DNA from 4 places in the Modicisalibacter sp. 'Wilcox' genome. Region 3 is predicted to be linked to each of the others. Evidence: predicted binding sites of a transcription regulator. Region 3 holds the regulator's gene; each other region holds the start of a gene.
The links. Region 3 encodes FNR, which switches genes on or off when oxygen is low (the NO sensors DNR and NnrR bind a similar motif). Its sites were predicted from a motif close to TTGATNTANATCAA; they were not measured.
Positions count from the first base shown of each region.

Region 1: the regulator FNR is predicted to act here: its motif matches at 1,977-1,990, upstream of kdgD (5-dehydro-4-deoxyglucarate dehydratase).
Region 2: the regulator FNR is predicted to act here: its motif matches at 2,297-2,310, upstream of paaF (2,3-dehydroadipyl-CoA hydratase PaaF).
Region 4: the regulator FNR is predicted to act here: its motif matches at 3,181-3,194, upstream of G7A98_RS10410 (type IV pili methyl-accepting chemotaxis transducer N-terminal domain-containing protein).

Region 1 covers NZ_WNXF01000004.1:158,067-162,752, forward strand. The annotation lists gene G7A98_RS05430 (NAD(P)(+) transhydrogenase (Re/Si-specific) subunit beta) at 1-123, shown strand, start outside; gene G7A98_RS05435 (NAD(P)H-dependent glycerol-3-phosphate dehydrogenase) at 206-1,270, shown strand; gene sixA (phosphohistidine phosphatase SixA) at 1,270-1,752, shown strand; gene kdgD (5-dehydro-4-deoxyglucarate dehydratase) at 2,047-2,964, shown strand; gene G7A98_RS05450 (TRAP transporter substrate-binding protein) at 2,996-4,000, shown strand; gene G7A98_RS05455 (TRAP transporter small permease) at 4,067-4,603, shown strand; gene G7A98_RS05460 (TRAP transporter large permease) at 4,608-4,686, shown strand, end outside.
Region 2 covers NZ_WNXF01000016.1:31,815-36,500, forward strand. The annotation lists gene paaH (3-hydroxyacyl-CoA dehydrogenase PaaH) at 1-647, opposite strand, end outside; gene paaG (2-(1,2-epoxy-1,2-dihydrophenyl)acetyl-CoA isomerase PaaG) at 649-1,440, opposite strand; gene paaF (2,3-dehydroadipyl-CoA hydratase PaaF) at 1,446-2,219, opposite strand; gene paaN (phenylacetic acid degradation protein PaaN) at 2,597-4,276, shown strand; gene paaY (phenylacetic acid degradation protein PaaY) at 4,456-4,686, shown strand, end outside.
Region 3 covers NZ_WNXF01000003.1:190,142-194,827, reverse strand. The annotation lists gene ccoS (cbb3-type cytochrome oxidase assembly protein CcoS) at 1-78, shown strand, start outside; gene G7A98_RS04285 (sulfite exporter TauE/SafE family protein) at 78-794, shown strand; gene hemN (oxygen-independent coproporphyrinogen III oxidase) at 864-2,264, shown strand; gene fnr (fumarate/nitrate reduction transcriptional regulator Fnr) at 2,352-3,095, shown strand; gene ttcA (tRNA 2-thiocytidine(32) synthetase TtcA) at 3,121-3,975, opposite strand; gene G7A98_RS04265 (hypothetical protein) at 4,058-4,279, opposite strand; gene G7A98_RS04260 (3'-5' exonuclease) at 4,332-4,686, opposite strand, start outside.
Region 4 covers NZ_WNXF01000010.1:13,349-18,034, forward strand. The annotation lists gene G7A98_RS10400 (succinate dehydrogenase iron-sulfur subunit) at 1-383, opposite strand, end outside; gene narL (two-component system response regulator NarL) at 536-1,177, opposite strand; gene G7A98_RS10410 (type IV pili methyl-accepting chemotaxis transducer N-terminal domain-containing protein) at 1,174-3,000, opposite strand; gene G7A98_RS10415 (MFS transporter) at 3,304-4,686, shown strand, end outside.

The sequences.
Region 1 (4,686 bases), on a different contig from region 3:
AAGCGCGGCCAGGGCACGGGCTACTCCGGCATCGAGAACCCGCTGTTCTACAAGGAGAACACCCGCATGCTCTATGGCGACGCCCGGTCCAGCATCGACAGCCTCGTACCGTTGATCGACTAGCCTCCCGCCGACGTGACGCCCCCGCCAGGGGGCGTTTTTCGTTACACTGGGGGTCACTCAACGTGGCAGCTAGGAAGCGAGGATGAGCGACGATAGCCCGAAGGTGGCGGTACTCGGCGGTGGCAGTTTCGGCACGGCGCTGGCCAGCATCGCCGCCGACAACGGTGCCCGAGTCCGGCAGTGGCTGCGTGATGCCGAGCTGGTGTCCACCATCAACCGCGAGCATCGCAATACGCGCTATCTGCCGGATTTCGCCATCAACCCGAACGTGGTGGCCGACACCGACCTGGCCGCCGTGCTCGACGGCGCGGAGCTGGTCTTCGTGGCCATTCCCTCCAAGGCCTTCCTGCAGGTCGTCCGCCAGGCACGCCCCTGGCTGCGGCCCGAGCAGATCCTGGTCAGCACCACCAAGGGCATCCAGGCCGACGGCTTCAAGCTGATGAGCCAGATCCTCGAGGAGGAGACCGGCTTTGCCCATGTCGGCGTGCTCTCCGGCCCCAACCTGGCGTCCGAGATCGCCGACCGGCAGCTGACGGCGACGGTGGTGGCCAGCGACGACGCGCTGACGCGGGCCCGGGTGCAGACGGCGCTGGGCTGCGACTACTTCCGCGTCTATGCCAGCAACGACCGCTACGGGGTGGAGCTGGGCGGGGCGCTCAAGAACATCTACGCCATCGCCGCCGGCATGGCCGCCGCCCTGGGCATGGGCGAGAACACGCGCAGCATGCTGATGACCCGCGCGCTGGCCGAGATGAGCCGCTTCGCCGTCGCACTGGGAGCCAATCCCATGACCTTTCTGGGGCTGGCCGGGGTCGGCGACCTGATCGTCACCTGCTCCTCGAAGCTGTCACGCAACTACCGCGTCGGCTTCGCGCTGGGGGAAGGGCGGTCGCTGGACGAGGCGGTCGCCGCACTGGGCCAGGTGGCCGAGGGGGTCAACACCGTCAGTCTGGTGCGTGACAAGGCCCGCGCCGAGGGGATCTACATGCCGCTGTGCGAAGGGCTCTATCAGGTGCTGTTCAATCAGGTGCCGGCGCGCGACATGGCGCGCCTGCTGATGCGCAACGAGCAGAGCAGCGATGTCGAGTTCACGCTGTCGCGGGAGTCGGTGGTGAAGGCCAAGCGCGAACAGGAGGAGGGGCCGTGATGTCGATGCTGTGGATCATGCGCCACGGTCAGGCCGCGCCGGGCCACCCGGACGCCGCCCGCGAGCTGACCGCCGAGGGGCGTGCCGAGGCGGCGCGCATGGCCGACTGGCTGGCCGGCTCGCTGAGCGAGCCGCAGCGTCGGTCGCTGCGACTCGTCGCCAGCCCCTACCGGCGTGCCCGGCAGACCGCCGCCATCGTCGCCGAGCGGCTCGGCGTGGCGGGGGAGACGCTCGAGTTCATCACCCCCGATGACCCGGTCGAGCCGGTCATCGACTGGCTGCAGCAGGCCGCCGACGAGACGCCGGTCCTGCTGGTCAGCCACATGCCGCTGGTCGGTGCGCTGACCGGCCGCCTGGTGGAGGGCGACCGGCGCAGCTCGCTGCCGATGCCCACCGCGGCCATCGCCGCCCTGGAAGCCGAGGTCTGGGCGGCCGGTTGTGCCGAACTCCGGGCGTTTCGTCACCCGGCCGATTTCGACTGACGGTCTTGCGTCCGTCGGCGACGCTTCGAGGCAGTGTCCTGTGCCTGGGCGTGTCCCGGGTTCTCTTGCCGTGCTCACAATTCCGCTCCTTGTAAGCGCCTTGCCCTTGGCTTGCTGGCTGCCATGCAGCATGGCGGCACTTTCTCCACTCGAGTTGCCCCTTCGTCGCATCGACCATGGTCGACGTTGTCATACAGCCGGCCGGCTTCTAGATTTGCAGCTGTATGATGTATGACAAGTAGGCGGCCTGTTGCAGCGTGCCGCCTTCAACGAGTCGGGCAAGAGGGGCAATTCGTGAATTTTTCCAGAGACGCAGTCATTCAGGCAGTCGGTGATGGCCTGCTTTCCTTTCCCGTGACGGATTTCGACGAGCAGGGGCGTTTCGATCGCGACAGCTACCGTCAGCGGCTGGAATGGTTCGTCAGTCATGAGGTGTCGGCGGTGTTCGTCGCCGGTGGCACGGGGGAATTCTTCAACCTGACGCTCGACGAGTTCCGCGCAGTCGTCACCGTCGCCGTGGAAACGGTGGGCGGCAAGCTGCCGGTCATCGCCAGTGCCGGTCTCAGTGTCGGCGCCGGCAAGGCTTATGCAAGGGCGGCGGAAGAGGCCGGGGCGGACGGTATCCTGCTGATGCCACCGTACCTGACCGAATGCCCGCAGGATGGCCTGGTGGAGTACGCGCGCAACATCTGCGATTCGACCTCGATCAACGTCATCTACTACAACCGCGGCAATGGCGTGCTCGAGGCCGAGGCGGTGCAGCAACTGGCCGATGCCTGCCCGAACCTGGTCGGGCTGAAGGATGGCAAGGGCGACATGCAGCTGCTCAACCAGATCGTCAAGACGGTGGGCGATCGGCTGGTCTATGTCGGTGGCGTACCGACTGCCGAGATATTCGCCGAGGCCTACCTGTCGATCGGGGTGAACACCTACTCCTCGGCGGTGTTCAACTTCGTGCCGGAGCTGGCGGTCACGTTCTATCGGGCATTGCGCCAGGGCGATTCCGCCACGGTGAAGCGAATCACCAACGACTTCTTCATTCCATTCATCAACCTGCGTGACCGCCGGAAGGGCTATGCGGTCAGTCTCATCAAGGAGGGGGCTACCATTATCGGCCGATCCGCCGGCAGCGTGCGCGCGCCTCTGGTGATGCCGAACGAGGATGAATGCAAGCAACTCGAGAACCTGGTGCGTATCGCCAGGCAGCTATAACGACAATTTCCTTTGCCACAGGAGTCATGTCATGCCGATCAACAACAATCTCAAGATGAAGGGCACGCTTTCTCTCGCCGCGCTGGGTGGCGCGATGGTGCTGATGGCCTCGCCGGCTCAGGCGGAACAATGGCGCGGCTGGAACATCCATCCGCCGGGCTACCCCAACAGCATCGCACTGGAGGACTTCGCCAAGGAGGTCGCCAAGAAGACCGATGGCCGCATCGAGCCCAAGGTCTACAACAATGCGGTGCTCGGTGATCAGCCCGATGCCATCGAGCAGACTCGCAACGGCGCCCTGGACTTCGCCAACTTCAACATGGGGCCGATGGGCCCGATCGTGAATGCCACCAACGTGCTCTCGCTGCCGTTCATCTTCAAGAGTCCGGACGACATGTATCGGATCATGGACGGCGAGATAGGCGACCGCTTCGCCGATGCCCTGGCCAAGAAGAACCTGATCGCGTTGTCCTGGTTCGGCTCCGGGGCTCGCAGCCTCTACAACACCGATCACCCGGTGAAGACGCCCGATGACGCCAAGGGGCTCAAGGTCCGCGTCATGAACAACGACCTGTACGTTCAGATGATCGACGAGCTCGGCGGGAATGCCACGCCCATGCCCTATGGCGACGTCTACCAGGCGCTCAAGACCGGGGTCATCGACGGTGCCGAGAACAACTACCCGTCGTACGAGTCCAGTGGTCACTATGAGGTGGCGAAGTACTACTCGCTGACCGAGCACCTGATCCTGCCCGAGTGTCTGTGTATCGCCAAGTCAAGCTGGGAGGATCTGTCTGCCGAAGACCAGAAGATGGTGCGTGAGGCTGCCGAGAATGCCGCCAAGGAGCAGCGCCAGCTGTGGCAGAAACGTGTCGAGAAGAGCAAGCAGAAGGTGCTCGATTCCGGCGTGACGATCAACAAGGTGAATGACAAGTCGGCGTTCCAGGCCAGGATGCAGCCGATCTACGACGAATTCATCAAGCAGAATCCGGATCTGGAATCGCTGGTGACGGACATTCAAGCTGCACAGAAATGATCTGTTAGTCCCACGAAGCGCCCCGGGCACGACCTGACTCGGGGTGCCTTGAGAGGATTGGATATCGTGAGCTCCTACTCCGACCAATTGAGTGACCAGAGCGAGGCATCGTCTGCGCCACAATCAGCATTCGACAATCTCCTGGATGGCATCGCCCACCTGTGCATCATCGTCTCGGGCGTGCTGCTGGTTTTCTTGATCATTACCTTCGGCTGGCTGGTTTTCGGCCGCTACGTTCTCAACGACACGCCGACATGGGTGGAGCAGTCCTCGCTGTTGATCGTCGTCTATGTCACCTGCCTGGGGGCGGCCGCCGGGGTGCGCAAGAATACCCACCTGAGCATCGATTTCGTCCGTGAAGGACTGCCGGCGTTGCCGCGTGACATCATGCGCTATGTCGCGGATCTCTTCGTGATCAGCTTCGGTGGTTTCATGGCCTGGCAGGGCGGGATCCTGGTCATGGACAACATCGGACGCCCGATCCCCATGATCGGCCTGTCCGAGAGCTGGCGTGCGGCACCGCTGGCGATCTGCGGGGCCCTGATGGTGCTTTTTTCCGGCACCAGTATCGTCCAGCGTCTCATGCAGCACGGGAGGAAGTGACATCATGGGCCTGATGATTCTTTTCGGCGTGTTCTTTCTGGGGTTGATCGTCGGTGCGCCGGTGGCCTTTGCCGTGGGGCTGG
Region 2 (4,686 bases), on a different contig from region 3:
GCCGGGGCGGCCACGCCTTCCTCGAGCAGCCTCAGGCCTTCGGCATAGAAGGGCCGCGCCACTCGGTTGACGATGAAGCCGGGGGTGGAGCGGGCATGGACCGGGATCTTGCCCCAGGCGGCGGCGGTGGCGTGGAGGGTGTCGGCGACCTCGGGCGCGGTGGCCAGGCCCGAGATCACCTCGACCAGCGCCATGACCGGCGCCGGGTTGAAGAAGTGCAGCCCGGCCAGGCGCTCGGGGCCCTCGAGGCCGGCGGCGATCGCGGTTATAGACAGCGACGAGGTGTTGCTGGCCAGCAGGGTGTCCGGGCGGCACAGCGTCTCGAGGCGCCGGAAGACCTCCTGCTTGACCTCGAGGTTCTCGACGATCGCCTCGATGACCAGTTGGCAGTCGGCCAGGCCCTCGAGCTCCTCGGCGGGCACCAGGTTCGCCACCATGGCATCGGCGTCCTGCCGGGTCAGCTTGCCCTTGGCGACCCGGCGCTCGAGCCGCTGGCGAATCCCCTCGATGCCGGCGGCAGCGGCCCCGTCGCGATTGTCATGCAGGCAGACGCGATGGCCGGCCTGGACGGCGACCTGGGCGATGCCGGCGCCCATGGCACCGGCGCCGATCACCCCGATGATGGCGGTAGCAGGCAAGGCGGACATCTCACTCTCCCATGAAGTGCGGGGTGCGTTTTTCCATGAAGGCGCTCACGCCCTCGCGATAGTCGATGGTACGACCGGCCAGGCGCTGCAGGTCGCGCTCCAGGTCGAGCTGCGCGTCGAAGCCGTTGTCGGTGCTGGCGTGCAGGGCACGCTTGATCAGTGCCAAGCCGCGGGTCGGCTGGGTGGCGAGGTGACGGGCCAGCATCAGCGCCTCGTCCTGCAGGGCCGCGTCATCGACACAGCGCCAGATCAGCCCCCACTGCTCGGCCTGCTCGGCGCCGAGCGGTTCGCCCAGCATCGCCAGGCCCTTGGCGCGGGCCATGCCCACCAGCTGCGGCAGGCTCCAGGTACCGCCGGAATCGGGAATCAGGCCGATCCTGCAGAAGGCCTGGATGAACTTGGCCGAGCGCGCCGCCAGCACGAAGTCGCAGACCAGCGGCAGGTTGGCGCCGGCGCCGGCGGCCACGCCGTTGACCGCGCAGACTGTGGGGATGGTGAGGTTGCGCAGGCTGCGCAGCAGCGGGTTGTAGTGCCGCTCCAGCGACTCCCCCAGGTCCGGCGCCTCGGCCCCCGGCGCGACGCTGCGATCCGACAGGTCCTGGCCGGCACAGAAGCCTCGGCCGCTGCCGGTGAGCAGCAGGGCCCGCACGCCGGGATCCTGGCGCACGGTCTTGAGGGCCTGGCGCATCTGTTCGTGCATGGCGAGGGTGAAGCTGTTGAGGCTGTCGGGACGGTTCAGGGTGATCCGGGCGACGCCGTCCTCGATGCTCAGGAGCACGGTCTGGTCAGTCATGGCGATCAGCATCCTCTGAAGTGGGCGGGGCGTTTTTCCTGGAAGGCGCTCAGGCCTTCTTCGCGGTCGGCGGTGCCGGCCAGCACCGTGAAGGCATGGCGTTCGTAGCGCAGGCCGGTGGCCAGGTCGGTGTCCTGGGCCTTGCGCAGGGTCTCGCGGGCCAGGCGCACCGCCAGCGGCGCCTTGGCGGCGATCGTCTCGGCGATGGCGGTGGCCCGCTCGAGGGTCAGTTCGGGCTGGGTGATCTCGATGACCAGGCCGGCGGCCTGGGCGCGACGGGCATCGATCGGCTCGCCGGTCAGCACCATCTGCGTGGCCAAGCTCTGACCGACGGCCCGTACCAGGCGCTGGGTGCCACCGGCGCCGGGCATGATGCCCAGGTTGATCTCCGGCTGGCCGAAGCGGGCGTCCTCGCCGGCGACGATGATGTCGGCCTGCAGGGCCAGCTCGCAGCCGCCGCCCAGCGCGAAACCGTTGACGGCGGCGATGATCGGTTTGGTGAACCGCGCGAGGGTGGCCCAGTGGCGCTGACGAGGGTCATCAAGCATGCCCACCAGATCCCGCTCGGCCATCTCCTTGATGTCGGCGCCGGCGGCGAAGGCGCGGCGGTTGCCGGTGATCACCACGGCGCGGACCTCGGCCTCGTCCTCGGCCGCCACCAGGACGCCGGCCAGTTCCTCCAGCAGCCGGGTATTGAGAGCGTTCAGCGCCTCGGGGCGATTCAGGGCAATCTGCAGCACCCCCTTGTCGGGGCCGGTGATGAGCAGGTGATCCAGCATGGTGCCTCGCGTCTGTATCGTCATGAAACGTGATACCTGGATGGCAGGAAATGGATGACAACGAGTATATGTTTTTCTTGATACGGGGCAATAATATCAAGCGTATTATATGTATCCCTTTCGGAGGTTGTTTATAAAAATCTATTTAAAATCAATCATTTGAATAACAATTCAAATGGCATTTCCGATGCCTAGACCATGGTCGTAGGTATAATGCCATTAGCAAAAAATTGGCAAATTTTATATATAAATCAATTAATTACTGCATTTCGCCAAAAAAGATACATTAACAAGCAAAAAAATGTTTTGATGTGTCGTTACCTCGTGGTTAGCCTTTGGGGAATCGATGTATCAAGAGTCGACACAGGAGCCGACCCATGCCCCAGAACGCCCAGTCATTCTTCAATCGTCATCGCGAGACTCTCGAGAAGGCGGTTGCCGCCATCGATTCCCGAGAGTACTGGACGCCCTATCCGGAGAGCCTCAAGCAGTACCCGGAAGACGCCGTGAAGGCCGCACCGCAGCGTTTCGAGGCCCTGCTGCGCCAGCCCTTCGCCCTGCGCAAGGCCACGGCAGTGGCCGGCCAGGTCGGCGCCGAGGTCTCGCCCTACGGCTTCGAGCTGGGCATCACCTATGACCAGCCGGAACCCGCGGCGCTGATCGAGACCATGCAGGCGGCGATGCCGGCCTGGCGCGATGCCGGGGCCGAAGCGCGGGTGGGGGTGTGCCTGGAGATCCTGGCGCGCCTCAACGCCATGAGCCCGGAGATCGCCCAGGCGGTGATGCACACCAGCGGCCAGGCGCCGATGATGGCCTTTCAGGCCGGCGGCCCCCATGCCCAGGATCGTGGTCTCGAGGCTGTGGCCTACGCCTGGCAGGCGATGTCCCGGGTGCCGGCCAGCGCCCAATGGGTCAAGCCTCAGGGCAAGCATGACCCGCTGGTGCTGGACAAGCGTTACCACATCGTGCCGCGGGGCCTCTCCCTGGTGGTGGCCTGTTCCACCTTCCCCACCTGGAACACCTACCCGGGTCTGTTCGCCAGCCTGGCCACCGGCAACCCGGTGATCCTCAAGCCGCACCCGGGAGCCATCCTGCCGGTGGCCATGACCGCTCGGGTGGCCCAGGAGGTGCTGGAGGAGGCCGGCTTCGATCCCTGTCTGGTGAGTCTGGTACCGGATACCCCGGAGGCGCCGGTCGCCAAGACCCTGGCCCTCGATCCGGCGGTCAGGCTGATCGATTTCACCGGCTCCAGCGCCTTCGGCGAGTGGCTGGAGTGCAACGCCACCCAGGCCCAGGTGTTCACCGAGAAGGCCGGCATCAACAGCGTGATCATCGACAGCGTCGACAGCCTCAAGCCGGTGGCCCAGAACCTGGCCTTCACCCTGAGCCTCTACGCCGGGCAGATGTGCACCACCACCCAGGCGATCTACGTGCCCAGGGGCGGGATCGAGACAGCCGACGGCCGTCTGAGCTTCGACGAGGTGGCCGGGGCCCTGGCCAGGGCGGTGGAGAAGTTCCTCGCCGACAACGACCGCGCCTGTGCGGTGCTCGGCGCCATCCAGTCGCTGGCCACAGTGGAGCGTATCGCGCAGTGCCGCGCACTCGGTGAGGTGCTGCTGGACAGCGAGGCCCGCGAGCACCCGCAGTTCCCCCGGGCCCGCGTCCACACACCGCTGCTGCTCAAAGTGGACGCCGACCAGAAGGCGGCCTACAGCGAGGAGCGCTTCGGCCCGATCAGTTTCATCGTCGCCACCGACGACACTCGGCACAGCATCGCGCTGGCCCGGGAAGTGATCGCCGAGGAGGGAGCCATCACCCTGGGGGCCTACACCACCGACGAGGTCGTGGCCGCGCAGTTCGAGGAGCTGGCCATGGACATCGCCACGCCGCTGTCGCTCAACCTGGATGGGGGCGTGTTCGTCAACCAGTCGGCGGCCTACAGCGACTTCCATGCCACCGGCGGCAACCCGGCGGCCACGGCCGCGCTGTGCGACCAGGCCTTCGTCGCCCGCCGCTTCGTGGTGGTGCAGAGCCGTCGTCATGGACAGGCGAGCTAAGGGCTTCTCTCACGACGTGGCACAGGAGATGAGCTTTCCCGGCGACAAGCTTGCGCGAGGGCGCTGTAAACCCATCCGTGGGCGCTACTTTTGCCGTCCCTGGCAAAAGACCCTCGCTTCATCTTGTCCCCGGCGCCTGTCTCGCTGGGTATCTGACAAGTTCGACATGGAGGCGCTGTATGCCCTGCTATCGACTGGAAGGGGTGATACCGGTGGTGGACCCCTCGGCCTATGTGCATCCCACCGCCGTGCTGATCGGGGATGTCATCGTCGGTCCGCGCTGCTACGTGGGGCCCAACGCGGTGATGCGCGGCGACTTCGGCCGGCTGGTGCTCGAGGAGGGTGCCAATCTGCAGGACACCTGCGTGATGCATGGCTTCCCCGGCTGCATCACCCGAGTGGAACGGGAC
Region 3 (4,686 bases):
CGACACGACGGCATGCCCGACCCGGCTCCGCAGGAAGATGACGCCCACCAGGGGCCGCGTCAGGACCCGCCAGCATGATGCCCCCGGCCACCCCCGACCTGCCGCCGCTGGCCGCCGCCTTCATGGTGGGGCTGCTCGGCGGCGCCCACTGCATCGGCATGTGCGGCGGCATCATGAGTGCACTGAGCTTCGCCGTGCCGCCCAGCCTGCGCAGTCCGCTGCGCCTGGGCGGACTACTGCTCGGCTACAACCTGGGGCGCATCGCCAGCTACATGCTGGCCGGGGCGCTGATCGCCACGCTGGGCGGCTGGATCGGCGACGGCGTCCCCCGGGCCCGCTTCGTGCTGCAGGGCCTGGCCATCGCGCTGCTGGTGATGATGGCGCTCTACCTGGCCGGCTGGTGGCGCGGGCTGACCCGCCTGGAAGCCGGCGGGCGCCACCTGTGGCGCCACCTGGAGCCCATCGGTCGGCGCCTGATGCCGGTGGTGCATGTGCCCCGGGCCGTGGCGCTGGGCGCGATCTGGGGCTGGCTGCCCTGCGGGCTGGTCTACTCGATGCTGGCCTGGAGCCTGGCCGCCGGCGGCGGCTGGCACGGCGCGCTGCTGATGGGCGCCTTCGGGCTGGGCACCCTGCCGGCGCTGCTGGTCACCGGCGCCGCCGCCCACCGGCTGACCCGGCTGGTCCGCCACCCGCTGGGCCGGACCCTGGCCGCCCTGCTGCTGCTGGGCTTTGCGCTGTGGCAGTTATGGGGGCTGGTCGCCGCCATGACGGGCCACCATGCGCCCGCCGCTTGACGCAGGTCAGGCGCCCGCCGGGTACGGCGGCGTAGCATGACACTGTCGTTTCCGGTTCGAGAGTCCGTCATGTCCGCCATCGCCGTCGATCCCCCCGTTGCCGCCGCCCGCGAAGCCGAGCTGATTCGCCGCTATGCGCACGCGGGGCCGCGCTATACCTCCTACCCGACCGCGCTGGACTTCTCGCCGGCGTTCGGCGCCGAGGATTACATCGAGGCGCTGACCCGCAGCAATGCCTCGGGGCGGCCGCTGTCGCTCTACGTGCATATCCCGTTCTGCCGCCGGATCTGCTTCTACTGCGCCTGCAACAAGATCGCCACCAAGGACACCTCGCTGAGCGAAGGCTACCTGAGCCGCCTGGATCGCGAGATGGTGCTGACCTCGCGCCACCTCGACACCGGCCGCGAGGTGCGCCAGCTGCACTGGGGCGGCGGCACGCCGACCTTCCTGACCCTGGGCCAGATGAGCGACCTGATCGACCGCCTGCACGCCCGCTTCGGGCTGTCCAGCGCGGCCGATCGCGACTATGCCATCGAGATCGATCCGCGCGAGGCCGATGTGCTCACCCTGCGCCACCTGCAGGCGCTGGGCTTCAACCGCATCAGCCTCGGCGTGCAGGACCTGGATCCCGAGGTGCAGCGTGCCATCAACCGCGTGCAGCCGCGCCAGCTGACCGAGAACCTGGTCGAGGAGGCGCACCGGCTGGGGTTCCACTCGCTCAATCTCGACCTGATCCTCGGCCTGCCGCACCAGACCCGCACCACCTTCGCCGACACCCTGGAGCAGGTCATCGCCATGGCCCCGGCGCGGCTGTCGATCTTCAACTACGCCCACCTGCCGGAGCGCTTCAAGCCCCAGCGGCGCATCGACGCCGGTGCCCTGCCGGCTCCCGAGGAGAAGCTGGCCATGCTCATGGACACCCGGGAGCGGCTGGATGCGGCCGGCTACGTGCACATCGGCCTGGACCATTTCGCCCGCCCCGACGACAGCCTGGCCGTCGCCCAGCGCGAGGGGCGGCTGCATCGCAACTTCCAGGGCTACACCACCCACGGCGAATGCGACCTGGTGGGGCTGGGCGTCTCGGCGATCAGCCACCTCGACGACTGCTACGCCCAGAACCCGGTGCGCCTGGACGACTACGAGGCCGCCCTGGACGCCGGCCGCCTGCCCACCGCCCGGGGTCTGCGCCGTACCGCCGACGACCGCCTGCGCGCCTTCGTGATTCAGCGCCTGATGTGCGACCTGGCACTGGATCTGGACGCCGTCGGCGAGCGTTTCGGCCTCGACGCCGCGGCCTGTCTGGCCGACTCGCTGCGCGCCCTGGCGCCGGCCGAGCGCGACGGCCTGATCACGCGCCACGGCAACCGGCTCGCGGTCACGCCGCTGGGCCGGCTGCTGGTGCGCCACCTGGCGATGGCCTTCGATACTCGCACCAGCGGTCACCAGGGTCGCCACTCCCGGATTCTCTAACAGCAAACTTTAATGAATCCCTCATCGATTATTGCCCCGCATAGGGACTACCATAGGGAAAGAGTCTTGATCGTTCGGGAGACCCACATGGCGAGTCACGCCCTTCACGCCCGCCGCCCCCGGCTGCAGGAAGCCCGCTGCCAGACCTGCAGCCTGAGTTCCCTGTGCCTGCCGCTGGCGCTGGAATTCAACCAGATGGACCGCTTCGAGGCGATCATCCAGCGCCGTGCGCCGCTCAAGAAAGGCGAGGCGCTGCTGCGCCAGGGGGATGCCTTCACCAGCGTCTTCGCGGTGCGCTCGGGGAGTCTCAAGCAGATTACCAGCGAGGGCGACGGCGAGGACCAGCTGACCAACTTCTACCTGCCCAGCGAGCTCGTGGGGCTCGACGGCATCGACGAGAAGCACTATCCCGGCAGTATCATCGCCCTGGAGACCACCACGGTCTGCGAGATCCCCTTCGATCGCCTCGACCAGCTCTCCGAGACACTGCCGGAGCTGCGCAACCAGCTCTACCGCAGCATGAGCAAGGAGCTGCGCGACGACCGCCGCATGCTGCGCCTGCTGTCGCGCAAGACCGCCGACGAGCGCCTGGCGAGCTTCATCGTCAACCTGTCGTCGCGCTTCCGCCGCCGTGGCTACTCGCCCTACAGCTTCCGCCTGTCGATGGCCCGCGCCGATATCGGCAACTACCTGGGCCTGGCGGTGGAGACCGTCAGCCGCATCATCGGCCGTTTCCAGCAGCACAAGCTGGTGGACGTGCAGGGCCGCGAGGTGCACATCCTCGACCTCGACGCCCTGGAGGCCCTGGCGGCCGGCGATCACGAGCACTGAGCCGGCGCGCATTGCGCGCCGCGGTTCAGGCCTCCCGGGCCAGCAGGTCGAACGCCTCGATGCGCGAGGCGTTCAACCGCTGCTGCTTCGCCTCGAGCCCCGCGAAGTCGAACAGCTCACGATCGGCGAGCTGCGACGGCGCGACGTTGGTCACCGCCTTGAACATCGTCTCCAGTCGCCCGGGGTGCGTCTTCTCCCACTCGGCGAGCATCTCCTTGACCACCTGACGCTGCAGGTTGGGCTGCGAGCCGCACAGGTTGCAGGGAATGATCGGGAATTCCATCAGCCGTGCGAACTCGGCGATGTCGGCCTCGCGGCAGTAGGCGAGCGGGCGGATGACGATGTTCTTGCCGTCGTCGGATAGCAGCTTGGGCGGCATCGCCTTGAGGCTGCCGCCGTAGAACATGTTGAGGAACAGCGTCTCGAGGATGTCCTCGCGATGGTGGCCCAGCGCCACCTTGGTCGCGCCGATCTCCTCGGCGAAGCCGTACAGCGAGCCGCGCCGCAGTCGCGAGCACAACGCACAGGTGGTCTTGCCCTCCGGCGTCTTCTCCTTGACCACCGAATAGGTATCACGCTCGAGGATGTGATAGTCGACCCCGATGCCGTCGAGGTAGTTCGGCAGGACGTGCTCGGGGAAGCCGGGCTGCTTCTGGTCCAGGTTGACCGCCACCAGCGAGAAGTTCACCGGCGCATTGCGCTGCAGGTTGCGCAGGATTTCCAGCATGGTGTAGGAATCCTTGCCGCCCGACAGGCAGACCATCACCTTGTCGCCCTCGCCGATCATGCCGTAGTCGATGATGGCGTTGCCGACCTGGCGACGCAGGCGTTTCTGCAGCTTGTTGAACTCGCGTTTCTGGGTACCGGTAAGTGCTTGCATGGGAAAGGCGACACGCGGGGAAATGGAAGGCGCGCCTATGCTACCACCCCCTCCGGTCAGTTGCGACGCCCGTGGCGCGGCGTCACGCGCCCTGCAGCACCAGCAGATAGCGCAGCGCCACACCCAGCGACAGCAGCACCACCCCGGCCCGCTGCAGGTGCGTTTCCTGGCGGGTCAGCACCAGCCGGCGCTCCCAGAACAGCACCACGCTGCGCAGCTCGTGGGTGCGACGGGCGTACCTCGCGCACACGAACAGCACCAGGCCCAGCCCCGCGAACAGACACAGATTCTGCAACTCCAGCACCCGAATTCTCCTTCCTTTTTATTGGTTGATTGTCGGCCCCCCACGCCCGTCCCTAGACGGCCTCGCAGGCCCCCTGCTTCAGGCGGACATACATCAGCGCGGTGGTCACCGCATCCCCGAGCGCGGTATGGCGCTGCATCAGCGGTACCTTCAGCGACCGGGCGACACTCTCGAACGCCATGTGCGGCTCGACCTGCGGCTGGGTGCGCCGCATCCGGCGACGATACGCCTGGGCCAGGTCGACGGTGGCGTTGGGCAGGTCGAAGCCGAAGCGCGGCCGCAGGTGGCGGTTGATCACCGCGATGTCGAAGTCCACGCACCAGCCCAGCAGCGGCCGATTGCCGATGAAGTCGAGCAGCGCCTCCAGCGCCTCGTCCACCGGCAGGCCGTCGTTGAGATCCACGCCG
Region 4 (4,686 bases), on a different contig from region 3:
TCGATGGCGGCGGGCGGCTGGTCGTTGATCAGGTAGGGCCTGACGCGTTCGTACTGGCGGTAGAACAGGCCCAGGTCGACCACCAGGTCGCGAATCACCGGCATGCCGGGCAATGGTCGCAGGGTCAGGGTATCGCCCTTGCCCAGGACCTCGCCGACGGGCGTGACGCAGGCCAGGGCGTTCTTGCCGTTGATGTTCATGCCGTCGGAGCCGCAGACACCCTCGCGGCAGGAGCGCCGGTAACTGATGTCCGGGTGCGCGACCTTCAGGTGCTCGAGCACGTCGAGCACCATCCGGCGTCGAAAGTGGTCGTCGAGCTCGAAGGTGTCCAGGTAGGGGGCGTCGTCGGTTTCCGGCTGGTAGCGGTAGAGCTTGACGGTCAGCATGGCCTCTCTCGCGATGGGAATGCGGACCCGAAGTATAGTTCAACCCGACCGTGCCACCGGTGATCTCTCGTCGGGTTGTTCATTCGCCACATTCACCACCTGGCCGTGGGAGCGACGTCGGTCGCGATGAACCGGCCACCGGGACACGGCTAGCTGAGGTCGTGATTGACCGCCCAGACCGCGGCCTCGACCCGCGAGCGCAGCCCGAGCTTCTTGAGCACGTGCTTGACGTGCACCTTGACCGTGCCTTCGCTGATGGCCAGCCGGCGGGCGATCAGCTTGTTGCTCAGCCCGCGGGCCAGGGCACGCAGGGTCTCGCGCTCGCGGGCGGTGAGGGTGGCCAGGGCGTCCTCGCCCGGGGTGGCGCGTGGCCCGCTCAGGGCTCGGGCCAGCAGGCCGGCGAGTCGCGGGCTGATCGCCATCTGCCCCTCGGCGGCTTCCTTGATCGCCGCCAGCAGGTCCTCGGGTTCCATGTCCTTGAGCAGGTAGCCGTCGGCGCCGGCACGCAGCGCGGCGATGACGTCCTCCTCGGCGTCGGAGACGGTGAGCATGACGATGCGCGACTCGACGCCGGCCTCGCGCAGGGCCCGCAGGGCGTCCAGGCCGTCCATCCGGGCCATGTTCAGGTCCATCAGGATCAGCGCCGGGGCCTCGCGGCTGGCGATGTCCAGGGCCGCCTGGCCGTCGGTGGCCTCGCCGGCGACGCTCAGGGCGGCGTCCATCTCGAGCAGCTGGCGAACGCCGCGGCGGAACAGCGGGTGGTCGTCGACGATCAGGACCGGGGTCGTCATTCGGCGTCTCCGGGCAGGGTGGTGGCAGGGGTGTCGCGGCGCATCTGAGGCGTGAAGTGCAGCCGTACCGTGGTGCCGCCCGGCGCCGGCTCGAACACCTCGAGCCGGCCGTTCAGGCCGGCGGCGCGCTCGCGCATGATGGTGGTGCCGTAGTGGCCGGGCTGGTCCGTGCGCTCGCCGAGCCCGATGCCGTCGTCATCGACGCTGACCGTCACCTGGCCGTGCGTGTCGGTGGCCAGATGAACCTCGCAGCGGCTCGCCCGGGCGTGATGGAGCACGTTGGACAGCGCCTCGCGGACGATCTGCAGGACGTGCATCTGCTCGTTGGGCGACAGCGGACAGTGGTCGAGCCGGTAGTCGAGGCGGATGGAAAGCTCGCCGCGCCGCGTGAACTCGCGCACCGTTTCCTCGAGCGCGGCCTCCAGCCCCGGCCCGCTCATCTTCAGACGGAAGGTGCTGAGCAGCTCGCGCAGCTGCCGATAGGCGGCGTTGAGCCCCTCGCGCAGCTCGTCGAGCACCGCCTCGGTGTCGGCCGCCGGGGCCTGGGCGCGAACCAGCGCCTGCAGGCGGGCGACCTGGATCTTCAGGTAGGAGAGCGACTGGGCCAGCGAGTCGTGCAGTTCCCGGGCGATCACCGCGCGCTCGTCCATCAGCGCCAGGCGGCGCTGCTCGGCGTAGCCCTGGGCCAGCGAGATCGAGGTGGCGATCAGCCCGGCGATGGTGTCCGCCAGATCGCGCTGCCAGGGTTCGGGCGGCGAGTGGGGCGGGTGCTGGATCAGCAGCACGCCGTAGTGGCGGTCGGCCTCGCTGACCGCCACCCGGTAGACCCAGGGCGAGGGGGTGTCGTCGTGGTCGTCGAGGCAGGGCACGCAGTCCGGCGCCCGGCAGAAGTCGGGGCAGTCCTCGGCCCGGGTGGACAGGCGCAGGTAGGCCTGCTCGGCGTCGGCCTGGGCCAGGCACAGGGTGATCGGCCCCAGCCCGGTGACGGCGGCGAGCTGGGCGAGCACGTGCCGGTAGCGGGCATCGCCGGGCGGGGCACCGTTGAGCCGGCGTGCCGCCTGATAGAGCAGGCCGAGGCTCTCGTTGCTGCGCTGGAGCTCGGCGGTCTTGGCGGCCACCCGCTCCTCCAGCCGGCCGTACATCTGCGACAGGTTCTCGTTCATCTGGTTGATGGTGCGCGACAGCAGACCCAGCTCGTCGCCCGCCGTGTAGCGGGTGCGGCCGCTGAAGTCGCCGTGCCGGGCCCGCTCGACCACCTGCAGCAGATCGCGCAGCGGCGGCATCACCCCGGCGGCCAGCTTGTACATGGCCAGGAACACCAGGCCCAGCGTCAGGAACAGGATGACGCCCTGGAACAGCCGCAGCAGCTGGATGCGCGATTCCGCCTCGCGCTGCAGCTGGCCGACCAGCCGGTCGACCTGGTCGACGAAGTCGCCCACGCGGGCGGCGACGTCGGCCGGTGCGGTGGCCGCGGGTGTCTGCATCAGCGGGCGCAGTTGCTCGCGCCACTGTTCGGCGACCGCCTGGTACTGGCGGGTCAGCGGGTGCTGCGGGTCGTCCGGCAGGCGCTCGGTGATCACCGGCGAGGCCAGGCTGCGGTCGAGTTCGGCGAGCCGGTCAGGCAGGCGTTCGGCGCTGTCGGGCCGGGCCCGCGTGGCGAGCAGCCGGTAGGCCTGCATGCGCAGGGCGCCGGCCTGGTTGATCGCCGCCGCGTCGCCGCTGGCGGTCTCGGCGATGACGATCGAGCCGAGCATGCTGGTCAGTGCCAGCAGCACGATGCCGGCCATGGCCAGCCCGGCGCGAAAGGTCAGGGAACGGGGCATGAGAGACGATCTCGACACACGACGGGGGAGTACCTCCAATGAGTCAACCGGCCGGGGGCGCCACGCCGCCGGGGCGACCCTTCCTGAAAAATTGTTGTTGTTCAAGGTGTTGCCAGGGGTGGCCGAATACCCCGAAAGAGGTATCCAGCCTAGTCTCGCCGAGGCGTCGGGACAAGCACATTGACTCAGGTCAACGGCCGGCCCGCCCCCCTGTAGCAAGGTCCGCTCAGAGCGCCTTTCGCAGCGCCCGACCCGGGCGAAAAGGCGCTCGGGAAGTCTTTGACCGAGCCAGAGGGGACGACCATGGCCAACACTACCAGCCCGCCGAAGCGCGCCCAGAATCGCGCCCTGGGCCTTTCCACGCTGGCGTTCACCCTGTGTTTCGCAGTGTGGACGCTGTTTTCCATTCTCGGCCTGCAGATCAAGCAGGAGTTCGACCTGTCGGACACCCAGCTCGGCCTGCTGATGGCGACGCCGGTACTCACCGGCTCGATCAGCCGACTGTTCCTGGGCATCCTCACCGACCGCTTCGGCGGGCGCTGGGTGTTCAGCCTGTTGATGCTGGCCACCGCCGGCTGCGTCTACCTGCTGACCTTCGCCACCAGCTACCCCATGCTGCTGCTGGGCGCCCTGGGCATCGGCCTGGCCGGCGGCTCCTTCATCGTCGGCGTGGCCTACACCTCGGCGTGGTTCGAGCCCGGGCGTCAGGGCACCGCGCTGGGCATCTTCGGCGCCGGCAACGTCGGCGCGGCGGTGACCAACTTCGGGGCGCCCTTCCTGCTGCTGGCGCTGGGCTGGCAGGGCGCGGCGCTGGTCTACGCCACGGTGATGGCGATCATGGGCGTGGCCTTCCTGCTGCTGGCCCGCACCGACCCGCAGAGCGCCCAGCGTCGTGCCGACGCCGTGCCGCTCAAGCAGCAGCTGGCGCCGCTGGTCGAGCTGCGGGTGTGGCGCTTCTCGCTGTACTACTTCTTCGTCTTCGGCGGCTTCGTCGCCCTGGCGCTGTGGCTGCCGCACTACCTGGTCGAGGTCTACGGCCTGAGCATCACCGCCGCGGGCATCGTCGCCGCGCTGTACACCATCCCGGCGTCGCTGTTCCGCATCCTCGGCGGCTGGCTCTCCGATCGCTACGGCGCACGGCGCGTGATGTACGCCACGCTGATCGCCTCGGCGGTGTGCAGCTTCCTGCTCAGCTACCCGCCGACCCGCTACAGCGTGCAGGGCGTGCACGGCACCCTGGAGTTCTCCTTCACCATGAACCTGATCGGCTTCGTCGCGCTGATCATGGTGCTGGGCTTCTTCATGTCGCTGGGCAAGGCGGCGGTGTTCAAGCACATCCCCAGCTACTACCCGCAGCATGTCGGCGCGGTGGGCGGCGTGGTGGGCATGATCGGCGGGCTGGGCGGTTTCTTCCTGCCGCTGACCTTCGGCATGCTCAACGACGTGGTGGGTATCTGGCAGAGCTGCTTCATGCTGCTGTTCGTGGTCTCCGGCGCGGCGCTGGCGTGGATGCACTACGCGATCCTGCGGGCCAGCCGTCACGAATGGCGTACCGGCCGCGAGGTCCGCGACCTGCCGGAACTGGCCACCCCCAGCCATTTCGTGCTTCAGGACTGGCGTCCCGAGGACCCGGACTTCTGGGCCGAGAAGGGCAAGCGCATCGCCACCCGCAACCTGTGGATCTCG